One region of the Paenibacillus hexagrammi genome, then DNA from elsewhere that is predicted to be linked to it. Evidence: riboswitches for the same ligand, from Rfam matches in the RefSeq annotation. Region 1 holds a riboswitch; the other holds the start of a gene.

Region 1 (8,159 bases):
CTCCATAGGGTTAACGGAGATAGAAATTAAAGAGGAAATAGGTGAGAAAATCCGGCAAATTGCCCTGTCGTCAGTTGCTATTTTTAAACTGGGGTAATTTCCCTATTTTATTATTGACTGAGAACTCAATCAAAAATATAATGTAGGCAAGGAGCGTGATATTTTGCCAACTATTTACAAAGAAATTTTAATTGATGCAAGGCCCGAGCAAGTATGGGATGCAGTTCGCGACGTAGGTGCTGTCCATCGTCGGCTTGTTCCCGGTTATACCGAGGATACCCTAATGAACGGTTATGAAAGAACACTTCTCCTGCCAAAAGGCGGTAAGGTTCGCGAGCTCATCGTCTCTATGGATGAAAAAGAACGTCGAATGGCCTATGCTGTCATCGAGGGTGGCATGCCGTTATTGCATCATCACGCTTCCTTTCAGGTTACCCCACATGGTAATACATGCTCCAAGCTCTTATGGATCACTGATTTTCTTCCGGAAGATTTTTATACCGAGATACAAGCGCGCGTAAATCGAGGGGCGGAGGTCATGAAAGCGACCATCGAAGCTGAGGTTAATGGAGGGATTCAATGAAAATTCTGGTCGTTGCGGCTCATCCGAATATCGAGCAATCACGAGTAAATCAGCGCTGGTTGCTGGAATTGAGAGGACATTCTGATAAAATTACGGTTCATGAACTATATAAACGGTATCCTAATTTCGTAATTAACACGGAGGCTGAGCAAGAGCTTATTGCCAAGCATGACCGAATCGTATTGCAATTTCCCATCCAGTGGTACAGCACACCGGCGCTGCTCAAACAATGGCTCGATGATGTGTTTACAACGGCTTGGTTGTTCCGTACTGGTGGCAAGGCTGTTGCGGGAAAAGAGTTCGTACTTGCCATGTCGATTGGAGGCGATGAATCGGCCTACCAGTCAGGAGGCTTAATTGGATATACAATTAGTGAACTGATCCGGCCCCTGCAGGTCTTTTCCAATCAGGTTGGCATGACGTTCCTGCCGCCATATCCATTTTATGGTGCGGTCAAGGCGGCGGATGGTCAAATTGAACATAGCGCCACCTCTTATGTGAGCCACATTACTTCTCCTGATCTCGATCCTATCAAAGTCCGAAATCGCATGCTGAGCGAAATGAGCAAGATCCAATAACAAGGTCTTCAGTCGAGGCTGTTACGCCGCCACTGGTCACCACATGACCGTCCCGAACTACGCGAGCACAATCTCTATGAGGGTTTTTACTCCAGAATTGAGCATCTTGCAGCTAGTTGTTCAGACCTTTCCACCAACTCAAAAAGCCCGCTTAACTCCTTCCTAGTGGAAGCAGGTAAGCAGGCTTGCTTTTTAATAGCATTCCTTACAAAGACATGCGGTAAATATTCACGACATCCTCACGTGTCAGTTTTTTGAAGTTCCCAAAATCACCGTACACCATGGCTTTATCGGCCATCGTTTCGATCGTGGAGTCATCGATGTCGTAGTCGGCCAAGCGGCTCGGTGCACCGATCGAAGTAAAGAACTGACGCAGCGCGGCGATGCCTTCTTCCGCTATCTGACGATCGGACTTGCCGCTCTCCTCAATACCGAACACGCGCACCGCGAATTGTTTGAAACGGGCAACATGGGCATCCAGTGTATAGGTCATCCAGTTCGGGAACAAAATGGCCAGACCGCCGCCATGCGGGATATCATGCACAGCCGATACGGCATGCTCCAGATTGTGCGTAGCCCAATCGCCGCGAATGCCCATGCTGAGCACACCGTTCAGCGCCATCGTGCCGCAGTAGAGAATGGTCGCCCGGGCATCGTAGTCTTCAAGATTCGCGACAAGCTTAGGCGCTGTATCGATGACGGTGCGGAGAATCGTTTCGCAGAATCCGTCCTGCACCGGCGTGTTTTCGCCATGGTGAAAATATTGCTCAAAGACGTGGGACATGATGTCTACCATGCCATACACGGTTTGATTGGCGGGTAGGGACTGCGTATGCACCGGGTCTAGAATTGAGAATTTAGGGAAGGCATAAGGACTACCCCAACCCAGCTTTTCTTTTGTCTCCCAGTTAGTAATAACAGAACCGGAATTCATCTCCGAGCCCGTGGCTGCAATGGTGAGCACCGTACCCAGGGGCAGTGCGCCTGTAGCTGCGGCTTTGCGGGTGACGATATCCCAGAAATCCCCATCATATTTAGCTCCTACAGCGATAGCTTTCGCGCAGTCGATCACGCTGCCGCCGCCTACGGCCAAGATCAGATCGATCTGATGACCGCGGCACAGATCCACGCCTTTATGAACCGTTGTAAGACGCGGATTCGGCTCTACGCCGCTAAGCTCCACAAGCGTTGCTCCCACCTCATCAAGCAGCCTCAAGACACGGTCGTAAATGCCATTTTGCTTGATGCTGCCTCCGCCATATACGAGCAGCACGTTCTTGCCGTATTTAGGCACTTCCTTTGTTAGCTGGGATAGCTGATCCTGTCCAAAGTAAAGTGTCGTTGGATTATGAAAAGTAAAGTTGTTCATGCGTCGGTTCCTCCCAACTGAATTTGGCTTTACCTTATCCATTGTAGCTAACTTGGAGGTGAAAGCAAAATCAGGCGGAAAGGCGCATCCCCCAATTGAATCTAACCCACTTACACTCAATGACACTAGTTCTCAACTACGCTAGGACCGTACAAACTGCGCATATAACGAGTTTTCTGGAATAGCCCGAGTGAGCCTATCCATATGTCCTAGAAACGTTTGCAAGATGGTTCGGCCCTCCCAGCCCTCCGGCAGCAGCTCCTCCGGCAGCATAGGGTCAGCCAAATAAAGCTCACTGATGACCTCTCCCAAGTGAAGATAGCAGACGAAGAGCTCCAAGAGCTGATCACTGTGCCGAAGCGCTGCGTCCATTCTGGGTTCAAACTCCTGATGGAACCAGCTCCGTTTGTCCTGATAGATACCGGCTACTTGCTCCAGTCCCCATAGTGATACCGCGTCGTTAGGTGTAAGAGATTTGCCTTGAATCGTTCCCTGAAATTGAGTGACTCGGCCATGCAGTTCATACTTTTCGATAAGCTGAGTAATTTCCTGGCTGTAAGACCATGGAGCAATGTAGACGCTGTTATACAGGAGGCCGAAGCCTGTTTGTAAAATGTCTGCGCGGAACTGGTCGCGTTTTTTACGTTCGCTTTCCGGAATTTCGAGCATGACCAAATGCCAGTTTCCATCCCAAGTCCGGGAATACAGCAGGGGCTTTTGATTAATGGAATAAATAAAGGCTCGGCCGCTTTCGGTGATTTGGTAGCTCGAGCGGGACGGACTGACCGCATACCCCTCTTTCTTGAGTCGGGATAAGCCATTGCGGATATACGCGGCTGAATAGCCACGATGTTCATAAATGCGAATAAGCTCCTGGGACTCCATACCTGTGGAGCGCGAGAGCAAAAATAACAGCTGTTTTTCGATGGATAACAAAATAACCTCACGTCCTTATTGACATAGGTAAATTTTACATATAACATAAATATCAACGATCGTTGTTATATTGATTATAAATTAAAAACTGTTCTTTGTTTTATTTTAGCGCAAAAATAAGCGGAGCGGTAAAAAAATGATTGGGAGTGGGAACAATGGGGAAAACATTTCGTACACGTACATGGTTGGTAACAGGAATTTTATTGGCGCTGAGTATCGCACCGGCCGCTGTTTCAGCAGAGGAGACCGCTGCAGTGGTTAAAAAAGATGTCATGAGCAACGTGAGCAACTATTTACGCTGGAATACGCCGGTTACGATTAAAGTTGGGCAGACTGAGCTTCCTACAAAAGGCTTGATGAAAAATACAGAAATCTTGGTTCCTTTCCGAGAAGCGGTGGAAGCCGGAGGCGGTAAAGTGACTTGGGATGACAAGGACCAGACTGTGCATGCTGTGATGGGAAGTAAGGAGGTCAGCCAGCAGCTGGGGGATACGAAGGTTGTAGTGAACGGAAGCAGCTATGTGCTGGACCATGAATCCGAGCTGGTAGACGGTGTGCTGATGGTATCGGAGCGGGTTCTGCCTCTGGCCATTGACGCTTCGCTTCACTGGGATTCAGCTGCCCGCACGCTGACAGCATCTTCCGAACAAAGCGAAGGCGGCCTTCAAGTACAGAGCTCTGCGTTCCAAAAGTATGGGAATATCCCTGTGAAATATGCTCACGGCGGTGTGCCTGGAGGACAAAATATCAGCTTGCCGGTCAGCTGGAGCCATGCGCCGGAGGGGACGAAATCTTTTGCCGTGGTGATGTACGACCTGCATCCAATCGCGGACAATTTCATCCATTGGAGCGTGTTGAATCTTCCTGCTGATACGAAGGAGCTTGCAGAGGGAGCAGCAGGGTCGATCAAAGACGGAGTCGAATTGAACAGCTACTTTGGTATGGAGCCTCCAGCCTATTCGGGCGATCATCTTTACCGCTTGGTCGTCTATGCGCTGGATACCGAGAAGCTGGATGTTGAGGGTGCGCCGGTGTTCTTTGAAGAGCTGGAGCCTCAGTTGGCTGCTCATGCGCTGGGCTTCGCGGAGTACGACGGATTTTTCAAGCAATAAGATTAGCAGAGTCGCGTTGTAAAAGAACACAACCTATATTTCCAATAATCCTTGTCGGAATTAAAATCGTGTTGTATAATGCTGTTTAATTGAATAAGGACCTTCGGGGCAGGGTGAAATTCCCGACCGGCGGTAATGGTTCACCGTTTGAACCTGAGCCCGCGACTCGCTTGATGCTTTGAGGCAAAAGCGACTGACTTGGTGTAATTCCAAGGCCGACGGTACAGTCCGGATGGGAGAAGGTCAATAACAGACAGGGAGACCCGCGTTTTTGTAAAAAAATGCAGGGGCTCCGGTCTGTTTGTGTATGCCCCGTTATCTGATCGTTTAGGTGACGGGGCGTCTTCTTTCGAAGTGTCCTATTCAACCCACATTACAAGGCTTTTCCGATTCGAATTCGGATAGCCGCAGGAGGTCGTTGAATATGGAAAAAAGTTTGGCCATGGGGGCCGCTGTGACCGGTGAACGGACACACACGGCTGCTAACACAAGGAGAGGGATATGGCTGGTAGCGGCTGGTGCTGCGTTATGGGGGATCGATCCGCTGTTCCGCATCCTGCTGCTGAAGTACTTTACTTCTTCGCAAATCGTGCTTTTCGAGCATTTGCTGCTGATGATCTACGCGCTGCCTGTGCTGTGGCTGCACCGCAGCGAGCTGAAGGGCCTCCGCGCTAGCCATCTGGGCGCGCTGCTCTTTATTTCATGGGGCGGCTCGGCGCTCGCCACCATTCTGTTTACATCGGCATTCGCCCATGGCGATCCGAATGCCGTCCTGCTGCTTCAGAAGCTGCAGCCGCTCTTCGCTATCCTTATGGCGCGCCTCTTGCTGAAAGAGTCGCTGCCTGCCAAGTTCCCGCTGCTGCTGCTCATGGCGCTAGCGGGAACCTACCTGCTGACCTTCGGCTTAGGCAGCCCGGTCAGCAGCTTGTCCGGCATGGCCGCGGTCGGCGGCCTGCTGTCGATCGGAGCCGCTGCCCTGTGGGGCGGCTCCACAGTGATGGGCCGACTGCTGCTGGGCAAGATGCAGTTCGAGACCGTGACTGCGCTGCGCTTTGCCTGCGCACTCCCGCTGCTGTTCGCCCTGACTTCGGTGGGCGGAAGTGACCTGCAGCCCTTGGTCGGCGCCCATGACTGGCTTGCCGTAGGGGGCAACCTCCTGCTGCAGGCATTTCTGCCAGGGCTGCTGAGCCTGCTCTTGTACTATCGCGGCCTGTCTGGAACGAAGGCCTCGTATGCTACGCTAGCGGAGCTCTTCTTCCCGGCCATTGGATTAATCATCAACTGGCTGGTCTTCCACCAACCAGTTACAGTGGCTCAGTTGGTCGGGTTTGTGCTCATTTGGGTGATGCTGATTCAGCTGTCCAGACAGCGGTGAGCTTGAGTTTCTTCTATAGAAGAGAACGAATACGAATTTGAAGGCTCTGCTATGTGCGGAGCCTTTTTGAATTTTTTTACGGTTGTCAGTTACAAGCGGAACGTCTGCGGTAAGAGCCTCATATCTATAACTTCTTCCTTGTGCTCAGAAGTATCGATTAAGACAAGGGCAGTCATAAGTATGCCTGAAACTGAAACCCGCGCGTACCAAATAAGACGACCACAAACCCTTACCTATTGACGCCAAGCATAAACCCATTTATTGTGGTAAAAAATGGGTATTTTTACAAGGGGGACTTGGATGTACGGTGTAATAGCTAGACTGTTGATCTTGACGGCAATGCTGTCACTTGTAAGCTGCAGCCATAAAGCGGAGCAGCCAGCTGCAGCTGCAGCCTCTGCGCAGGCTTCTGTAACGGAAGAAGCGAAGCTCATGCAGCCTGGAGTCCATTCAGTGACATTTTTCAGTAAGTCCTTGCAGCAGGAGATGAGGATGAACGTTTACCTGCCTCCGGGTTATACAGCAGAATCACAGGAGCGCTATCCCGTCTTGTATCTGCTTCATGGCTATACAGGTAACGAGCAGGGCTGGCTGCCGGGGCTTGGCACGGATCAAGCGGCTGATGCTCTGATCGGTTCTGGAGAGATTGTTCCACTAATTATTGTCTCCCCGCAAATCAATAACAGCTACGGAATCAATACTGCGGATACGACGAGAAGAGCTTGTTCCAGCTGTATGGATGAGGGCAGGTATGAGGATTATTTGTACCAGGATGTCATTGGCTACATCGACAGCCATTATCCGACTTTAGCGGACCGGAAGAATAGGTTTATCGGCGGTTTATCCATGGGCGGTTTCGCGAGCTTGCATCTGGCCTTCGGACACCCGGAGCTATTCAGCAAAGTGGGTGGACATAGTCCGGCCGTTTGGCTGGACACGTTTGTGAATGCGGGCGGCTTGAAAGCCTGGCTATATCCGAATGAGACGCTTAGGATGGAGCGGGATCCGATTGCTTTAGCCCAAACGAAAGATTTGCAGGGAATGCGAGTGTATCTGGATTGCGGTGACGAGGATAGCTACCGGTTTTATGAAGGGACGGAAGTGCTCTACAAGCTGTTACTTAGCCGCGGAGTTACTGCGGAGTACCATTTGCAGGCCGGAAAGCATGATGGTGATTATTGGTCCGCTCATGTGAAGGATTATTTGCTCTTCTACGCCGGGATATCTGAGAGCTCATCTGGAGGGTGATGGAAGGGAACGCTGTTTATATTCCGTTTATATAGGTCTCTTATACTCCTAGTATCAAGTACGAATTGCGGTCCACGCTATATGGGTACAAATCGGACCATGATAAAGGAGAAGAGGCCTTATGAGGGATCATCATAGAAACACAAGTAACACTGTGAAAAGCACTGACTGGCGCGCCTTTCTGCATTTAATCCGGCAATCCGAACCGCCGAAGCTCATCCTGGGCATCGCGCTGGCACTGAGTATCATTTCTACTTTAGTGGGGCTTGTGATCCCGCTGTTTACGAAGAATGTGGTGGATAGCTTCACCATCAGCTCGCTCAGCACAGGCAAAATTGTGGGCATGGCGGGCGCATTCGTGGCGCAAGCGATCGCTTCGGGTATTTCCGTCTATTTGCTGAACTATGCCGGGCACCATATCGTGGCGGGGATTCGGGATCGGCTGTGGAAAAAGCTGCTCGTCCTGCCAGTTTCCTTCTACGATCAGAACAAAACAGGGGATACGGTCAGCCGAATGACCAATGATACCTCTGTCATTAAAGGTCTTATCACCGAGCATATGACGGGATTTGTCACCGGCATCATTTCGATTATTGGCTCTATTGCTGTGCTTATGTATATGGACTGGAAAATGACCTTGATTATGTTCAGCGTCTTTCCGATCGCGTTTTTGATTCTGTTTCCGCTAGGCAGACAGATGTATAAAGTATCGAAGGGTATGCAAGGGGAAACGGCGAGCTTCACCTCGACGCTAACCCGCGTTTTATCCGAGATTCGCTTGGTCAAAGCCGCTAACGCGGAACCGGTGGAGTATAAGGAAGGCAGCTTAGGGATCCGGAGTTTGTTCCGTTTTGGACTGAAGGAAGGCAAAATTCAGGCGATGATGGCGCCCTTGATCTCCTTCGTGATGCTGATGCTGTTGGTGGTTCTGTTTGGGTACGGCGGCATGCGCGTGTCC
Region 2 (8,159 bases), 3.0 Mb from region 1:
TCACTTTGGAGATGCGAATGACTAGCGCGATACCCGCCCACATGACATGCCATGTGCGAATGCGGCCCTTACATACGAATTCGGTTGAAAAATAGGTTGCATTATATTGAGGGGTAACTGCTACCTTCGGCTTTGACAGCATTTGAATAAAACGGATGCCGAAGCCAAGAAGCGAAGATTTAATAGCCCAGATGGCACCTGTAGTTATCGCAGTTTCCGGCGCATCGCCCACACCGACACGCGTTATCCAAGATAAGTGTGTAACTTGCGCCTTAGCAATCGTCTTTTTCATCCAGTCGTACAATTGAGCTGTGTGCTCCAAGATGACTTTGGCATTCTTGAAAAATTCTAAAACTTTTTCTTTCGTGATGTGTTCCTTGGCCTGCCCTTCTAATGAAGCCTGTGTTTGATTCACAGCCTCCGTTTTCACCAGAACCCCCTTATGAAGTCCCTTGAACTGAATAACCGGAATCACATAGCGGAATCGAACGATTCCAAACAAAGCCCGAATTTCAACGAAGAGCTGATCGTTGTCCTTCACTCGGGAAAAATAAAAATCACCGTATATTTGGCTCGATAGGACAGCAATCAAGACGATGATCAACAAAATACAGGCTGCTCCGATCCAGAACAAGACATCAGTCCCTCCTCACATAGCTAGTTGCTTGACTAGTTGCTTGACCACGAACTCTAACTGCAAGAGTAATATCTGCCTTAACAAAGGATTTCTCGCATGGTTAGTATAGCCTGCAATTTGAAGGGGAATGCATCCAAGCTTACTGCAACATGCAAAAAAACCATCTGCTGCAGAGCTTCGTGCCCAATCGCGATGGTCTTATTAGAGAGTTATGTCATAGGTGTCTACATGTCTTCTTTTTTCATATCTTCAAAAGTCATTTGTTGGCCGTCCAACCGATCAAAAAGCATCCTTGTCTCCTCTTCCAAGTCAATTCCAGCTTGAAAGCTCGTAGAGTCAGGGAGCTCCTGCAACGAGTTCAGACCGAAATACTCCAGAAACTGTTTGGATGTTCCATATAAAATAGGTCTGCCCACGGCTTCAGCCCGGCCTACCTCCTCAATCAAGTCTTTGGCCATGAGTGTCTGCAGCGCCCTGTCGCACTTCACGCCGCGGATTTCTTCAATCTCTACTCGGGTAATCGGCTGCTTATACGCAATAATAGATAACGTTTCCAACGCAGCCTGTGAAAGCGATGACCTGGAAGGTGTATAAGCCAACCTCTCAAAATAGGGAGCGTGCTCCGCAAGGGTAGTTAACTGATAAGAACCTGCCACTTCAACGATTTGGATGCCCCGTCCTTTTCGCTTGAAGTCTTTCCGCATATCCTGAATCATATCTTTCACCAAGTAAGCATCCAATTCCAGCACTTCTGCCAGCTGCTTGATATCTAGTCCTTCGTCTCCGGAAGCAAAGAGCAGCCCTTCAATAACGGATTTCGTCTGCTGAATATTGAGTGTCAATGTCAGGTCCCTCCTCTTTAGCATGGATCACGATGTCTTCAAACAGCTTGTGCTGAAAGCATACGATTTTCTTCACCTTCATCAGTTCGAGAATTGCCAGAAATGTAACTACGATTTCCTCACGCGTCATTTCGAAATCAAACAGCTTGGAGAATAACAATTTCCCACCCTTAGATTTGAGCAGGCTGACCACCTCTCCCATACGCTCCTTGACTGAAATTTCATCTCTGCGTATTTTGGCGACCGTATTACGATTGGTCAGCTTCCGCAAAGTGCGCTGGAAGGCGATTAGCAAATCGGCAACATCCAGTCCCTCAACCGGGTTTTCCTGAATTTCAGGCAAAAATGGTGTCAGGTCCTCAGGCTCTCTTGTAAATACTCTACTGCGTTCTACTTCTTTATCGCGTAACATGTCCGCTATCGATTTATATTTACGATACTCAATCAGCTTCTGTACGAGCTCTGCGCGCGGATCAAGCTCATCGTCGAATTCATCGTAGTATTCATCCTCAAATTCAATGACAGGAGGCTTCGGCAGCAGCATTCGGCTCTTAATGGAAAGCAGCGTTGCAGCCATGACCAGAAATTCACTCGTAACCTCCAGCTCCAGCTCCTGCATAGCTTGTACAAATTCCAAGTATTGATCGGTGATCTCTTTAATCGGAATATTATATATATCTAGTTCATTCTTATCAATCAGATGCAGCAGCACATCAAGGGGGCCTTCAAAGGCGGCGAGCTTATATGTCACTTTCATCCATGTTGTTCCCCCTTCATTTACAATGAAAATACATTCATCACTGCCTGCGCTGCAACCGGATACACATGTTCCAGGGCCCATTGGCCGATCGGCGTTATTAATAATATCAAAACGAGCAGCAGCCCGTAACGTTCATTTCGTTGAAACCAGCCTTGTTTCTGTGCAGGTAATAAGCCACGCACAATATGCCACCCGTCAAGCGGGTATAAAGGTAAAATATGTATAAGAACAAGCATGACATTCACAATGATACCGTACTGAATGTAAACCTTCCACATTTCAATAGAAAAGTTTTCGATCTTGCCTGTATCCCAAGCGGGAAGGTAGAAATAAAGCCACCAAAAAAAGAATACGAGCAGCAAATTGGATAGCGGACCTGCGGCATAAACGAGTGTATGATACAGACGGGGGTACTTTTGGAAGTGTTCTTTACGGATCGTCAAAGATTTTGACCAGCCGTAAGGTCCGAATAAAACCATCGCAAGCCCCAGGGCGTCTAGACGCGCCAAGGGGTTCAGCGATAATTTATAATGCTCCCGGGCGCTGCGGTCTCCTAGAAGCCATGCAGTAAACAAATGCGAAGCATCATGGACCGTCATGGCAATCAGGAAGGCAACCAGCCTGGGAAGCAAGGTTTCCAAATGGAAATAAGATGTCATTAGGAACTGAACTGTTTGGTTAAATTCGCCATTTCAATTGCTGTTACCGCAGCTTCCCAGCCTTTATTCCCTGCTTTCGTACCTGCGCGCTCCACCGCTTGTTCAATGGAATCCGTCGTCAGCACTCCGAAGATAGTAGGAATTCCGGTTTTTAGCGAGATCGCGGATACCCCTTTGGCCACTTCATTACATACATAATCAAAGTGAGGCGTGGAGCCGCGAATTACCGTTCCCAACGTAATAACCGCGTCGTACTTTCCGCTTTCGGCCATTTTTTGCGCAATTAGCGGAATTTCGAATGCACCAGGAACCCAAGCAATTTCGACCTCATCGTCTTGCACGCCATGTCTCTTCAGAGCATCTTGAGCGCCTCCAAGAAGCTTAGAGGTAATGAATTCGTTGAATCGTCCTACAACAATTCCGTATTTTAAATTTTGGGAAACTAAATGTCCTTCGTAAATTTTAGCCATGAGAGATACTCCCTTTCTTTATTTTCTAATGTCCTGTTGCTCTACTGTTTCGTATTAAATGCCGCTGCCGGATTCGTGAAACTTCAGCATGTGGCCTAATTTTTGCTGCTTCGTGTGCAAATAATTGAGATTATGCTCCTTGCTTTCCATTTGAATCGGTACGCGCTCAACCACCTCAAGCCCGTAGCCTTCCAAACCGCGGATTTTGCGCGGATTGTTCGTCAAAAGCCGCAGCTGGCGTACGCCAAGATCCTTCAAAATTTGCGCGCCGATGCCATAATCCCTCAAGTCAGGGGCAAATCCAAGCTTTATATTCGCTTCTACCGTATCCAATCCCTGCTCTTGAAGCGCATAAGCCTTCAATTTGTTGATGAGTCCGATTCCACGGCCTTCCTGTCGCATATATAATAATACACCACAGCCCTCTTCATCAATCTGTTTTAATGCTGCTTCGAGCTGGGGACCGCAATCGCAGCGGTGAGAATGGAAAATATCGCCCGTCAAGCATTCTGAGTGAACCCTTACTAATGTGGGACGCGATGAATCGATCGTTCCTTTGACAAGAGCGATATGCTCCTTGTTATCCAGCTGATTGGTGTATGCGATCGCTTTAAAAGTTCCAAAGTCGGTAGGGAGCTTAATCTCAACCTCTCTCTCTACCAGCTTCTCTTTCTGATTGCGGTAATGAATCAAATCCTGGATTGTAATGATCCGCATCTGGTGCTGAGCGGCTACTTCCATCAGATCAGGAACACGCGCCATCGAACCGTCTTCCTTAATCACCTCGCAAATCACAGCAGCCGGATAAGACCCGCACATTCTGGCGAGATCCACAGCCGCTTCCGTGTGGCCTGCTCTGCGCAGAACACCGCCTTTTTTGGCGATCAGCGGAAAAATGTGTCCGGGGCGACGAAACTCATGCGGCTTTGTTTTTGGATCAATCAAAGCCTGAACGGTTCTAGAACGCTCGTGAGCGGAAATCCCCGTACTGGTTTCAACATGATCTACCGAGACGGTAAAAGCCGTCCCATGATAATCCGTATTGCGTGACACCATGGGAGGCAAATCCAGCTCTTGTGCACGTTCTTCGGTGATCGGCACACATACGAGCCCCCGTCCTTCCTTGATCATGAAATTAATGACTTCAGGTGTGGCTTTATCAGCTAGTGCAATGAAGTCTCCTTCATTCTCACGGTCTTCGTCATCGACAACGATAATAACTTTGCCCATCATGAGGTCGTAGATCGCTTCTTCAATTTTATCGAACTGAATATCTGTCATAGGTCCCCCTCCTCCTTGTTTGGTTTTCATCAATCACATAAAGCCGTGTTCAGCTAAAAAATCAGCGGTTAATGCGGATTTTTTCTTTCCCGTTTTATCGGACTGACCGAAGAACAACAGCCGTTCCATATATTTACCAAGCACATCACACTCGATGTTGACGGTATCACCGGGATGTTTATCCTCCAGCACCGTTTGTGACAACGTATGGGGTATAATCGACACGGAAGCATAGGCATCCGTTACCTCCACAATTGTCAAGCTAATACCGTCAATGGTGATTGAACCACTTGGCAGCATGTATTTAAAGAAGTCCTTATCCTCCGGCTCGAACCGGTACACCACCGCATTCTCTTCCGGCTTACGGGACACGATTACTGCAGTCGTATCGACATGTCCTTGCACGATATGACCTCCGAATCGGCCATTTGCCGCCATGGCGCGTTCCAGATTAACCCGTGCTCCGGATTGCAGCGTGCGCAAATTTGTCTTGCGGTACGTTTCGGGCATGACATCGACAGAGAAGGAGTCAGAGTCAAATGAAACCACCGTTAAGCATACGCCATTCACGGCTATGCTGTCACCCAATTTCACATCCTTGAGCACTTTATTAGCCCCAATCGTTAGTACCATAGCTTGACCTTGACTATGGATACGGCGCATGCTGCCGATTTCCTCAATGATTCCGGTAAACACGATTACTCCCCACTTTCATAGACCGGATATCCGGTCAAGCATACATCTTGACCGAACTGCTCGACCTTCACGCGGTCAAGCGTCAATGCGTCTCTCATCAGCTCGAAGCCTTCGAAGCTGATATTGTCCGGTGCGGCTGCGCCGCCTCCGATAATCTTCGGTGCAAAGAACAGCACCAGCTTATCGACCAGGCGCCGTTCAATCATGGCGCCGTTCAGGACACCTCCACCCTCGAGGAGGATGGAGCCGATCTCCCGCTCGCCCAGCAGCCGCATGGCGAGTGTCAAATCCACCTGCGGGCCGCTGCCGCAGGTGAGCACCGTCACGCCGCGCGCTTCCAGCGCGGCGCGGCGTTCCGCCGGCGCCTGTGCGCTGGCGAGCAGGATCGTCGGCTGACGATCCTGCTCCTGCAGCACACGGGCGCCGAGAGGGGTGCGCAGCAGCGAGTCTGCGACGATCCGTACCGGCTGCACAGCCGGTACGTCGCCGCGCGCGCTGAGCAGCGGGTCGTCGGCGATGACGGTCTGCACGCCGACCATGATGCCCTGATGCCGGTGGCGCAGGGCATGCACGACAGCGCGGGACGCTTCGCCCGTGATCCACTTGCTGTCGCCGATGCGCGAGGCGACCTTGCCGTCCAGCGTGCTCGCCGTCTTGAGCGTCACGAAGGGCTGCTTCGTGACGATATACTTACGGAACGCCTCGTTGATCGAGGCGGCTTCCTGCTCGAGAAGCCCAACGCTCACCTCAATACCGTGAGCGCGCAGCTTCTCGATTCCCGAACTCGGCTACCTGCGGGTTCGGGTCCATCCCGGCGACGACGACGCGGGCGACGCCGGCTTCAATGAGCCGATCGCTGCAGGGCGGCGTCCGTCCGTAGTGGCTGCACGGCTCCAGTGTGACGTAAGCCGTGCAGCCCTTGGCCTCCTCGCCGGCCATCTGCAGAGCGAGGACTTCGGCATGCCCTTGGCCGCGCTTCAAGTGCGCGCCCATGCCGATAATGCGTCCATCCTTAACCAGGATGCAGCCAACCACCGGATTAATGCCGGTCTGACCTAAGGCGCTTTCTGCCATTTGAAGTGCCAAACGCATGTAAGATTCATCATCTAACAGCTTCACGGAACATTTCTCACCCCTTCGCTTTCAAAACAAAACAAAAAGCCCCGTCCAGAGTTGGATAGGGGCCATTATAAGATCAGATCAGCACGAAATAAGCTGCGATGAAACGTGCAAGCGTTTTTCCGGTAAGCTAAAAAAACGGGAACCACTTCGTCACTAAAGACGAACTGCCCGGATGATTACATACGGAAAAAACATACACGTGTATCGAACCTATAATCGTGGTTCACCCTTCTCCCATCCAGACTATACTGTCGGTCCCGGAATTACACCGGGTCAGCCGCAGAGAAGCTGTCGCAAAAATAACGCTAAACGCTTCAATACGGGTCACGGACTGAATGCCCTAACTGCTTGCGCCGTATAGGACATATCACCGCCGGTGGGGAATTTCACCCCGCCCCGAAGGTATACACAATATGTTCAGTATACAAAGGAAGGTGTTTCCTGTCTATACTGTAATTTTTATTTTTACACTTCTACGATTTCTACTTTTTCCATTTTGTCTCTGCCCTTAAATGCATCGACATATTCCATACCTTTGACCACTTTACCAAATACGGTATGTTGGCCGTCGAGGTGTGGCTGGGGTTGGTAGCAAATGTAGAACTGGCTTCCGCCTGTGTTACGGCCGGCGTGAGCCATAGCCAATGTGCCGCGCTCATGCTTGTTAGGGTTAATTTCGCAATTGATTTGGTAGCCAGGACCGCCTGTTCCTGTTCCAGTCGGGCAACCGCCTTGTGCAACGAAGCCAGGAATTACGCGATGAAACACAAGACCGTTATAGAAACCGTCATTTGCAAGCTTCTCGAAGTTCGCAACTGTGTTCGGAGCATCCTTTTCAAATAGATCGATCACGACTTGTTCGCCACCGGCGAGTGTAATTTTTGCTTGTTTGGCCATGTAAGGTCCACTCCTTTAGACAATAATAACCTATTGTACTATGAAAGCATCCGTTTCACAAATTTACCGGTTTGCCGTTCACTCTACGATGTTAGCATTTCTGCCACTTACCCTAATTTTTGTGAAATATCACACAGAAATGAATGGATCGTTTTGTTATACTGATGATGTAACTGATGCTAATATATGGAAAGCGATGAAAACGTTTCTTTTATCTGGGCACTTTGGAAACGTTGGAGCTTAGTAGTGCAACCGGCCATCTTCTGTTTCTAAGATGGTCTTTTTGATTTTTCTGGAGGAAACTTTCATGCAGATTCTCGAATGTGAACGTATTGCCTTTCAATTAGGCATTTCCTCAGACACGCTTGAAGCTTGGAAAAAACAGCTTCAGGAGCAATTGGACACTAATGAGCAACAGCCTCCGTCCAAAGTCTTCCACTCCCGTCTTGTCTTATCTACGATTTCATAATTCCTCCATGTAACTCCTCATTTGTGCGAGTACATCTTCCCCACTGAAGATGTCTCGCCTTTTCTTTATGTATGAAAGCTGCCGGTCCTATAGAGCTAAGCCGGCAGCATGCCATAATTTATTCGCTACGTGTTTTGCACCTCGATAATGTCATCTAACGATGATCCCTGCTGATTGGCAGCTGCAAGTATATGCTGGTCTGCTTCACAAGCTCCCTGAATAAGCTCTGCCGCTTGTGCCTGTTGATTCAGCTGTTTTTCGATTTGACCAATCCCATGGGCGCCTTGATGATTTCTGCTCGATGTCATGTCCATTCCTCCTTTGAT

The links. Region 1 has a riboswitch for FMN ahead of L0M14_RS28885 (DMT family transporter). Riboswitches for the same ligand answer to the same signal wherever they lie in the genome.
Region 2: it holds a riboswitch for FMN, as region 1 does, so the genes downstream of both, ribD (bifunctional diaminohydroxyphosphoribosylaminopyrimidine deaminase/5-amino-6-(5-phosphoribosylamino)uracil reductase RibD) here and L0M14_RS28885 (DMT family transporter) in region 1, are expected to answer to the same signal.

The regions. Positions count from the first base shown of each region.
Region 1 is NZ_CP090978.1:6,284,932-6,293,090, forward strand. Features, by position in the region: gene L0M14_RS28855 (TetR/AcrR family transcriptional regulator) at 1-97, shown strand, start outside; gene L0M14_RS28860 (SRPBCC family protein) at 164-583, shown strand; gene L0M14_RS28865 (NAD(P)H-dependent oxidoreductase) at 580-1,161, shown strand; gene L0M14_RS28870 (iron-containing alcohol dehydrogenase) at 1,367-2,530, opposite strand; gene L0M14_RS28875 (PaaX family transcriptional regulator C-terminal domain-containing protein) at 2,672-3,466, opposite strand; gene L0M14_RS28880 (YbhB/YbcL family Raf kinase inhibitor-like protein) at 3,622-4,578, shown strand; FMN riboswitch at 4,674-4,826, shown strand; gene L0M14_RS28885 (DMT family transporter) at 5,003-5,953, shown strand; gene L0M14_RS28890 (alpha/beta hydrolase) at 6,254-7,201, shown strand; gene L0M14_RS28895 (ABC transporter ATP-binding protein) at 7,323-8,159, shown strand, end outside.
Region 2 is NZ_CP090978.1:3,309,816-3,317,974, forward strand. Features, by position in the region: gene L0M14_RS14930 (DUF2953 domain-containing protein) at 1-634, opposite strand, end outside; gene scpB (SMC-Scp complex subunit ScpB) at 862-1,479, opposite strand; gene L0M14_RS14940 (segregation and condensation protein A) at 1,442-2,236, opposite strand; gene L0M14_RS14945 (site-2 protease family protein) at 2,257-2,898, opposite strand; gene ribH (6,7-dimethyl-8-ribityllumazine synthase) at 2,898-3,368, opposite strand; gene L0M14_RS14955 (bifunctional 3,4-dihydroxy-2-butanone-4-phosphate synthase/GTP cyclohydrolase II) at 3,423-4,649, opposite strand; gene ribE (riboflavin synthase) at 4,683-5,345, opposite strand; partial or broken gene ribD (bifunctional diaminohydroxyphosphoribosylaminopyrimidine deaminase/5-amino-6-(5-phosphoribosylamino)uracil reductase RibD) at 5,348-6,437, opposite strand; FMN riboswitch at 6,690-6,875, opposite strand; gene L0M14_RS14970 (peptidylprolyl isomerase) at 6,933-7,364, opposite strand; cyclic di-GMP riboswitch class II at 7,545-7,630, shown strand; gene L0M14_RS14975 (hypothetical protein) at 7,672-7,833, shown strand; gene L0M14_RS14980 (hypothetical protein) at 7,959-8,141, opposite strand.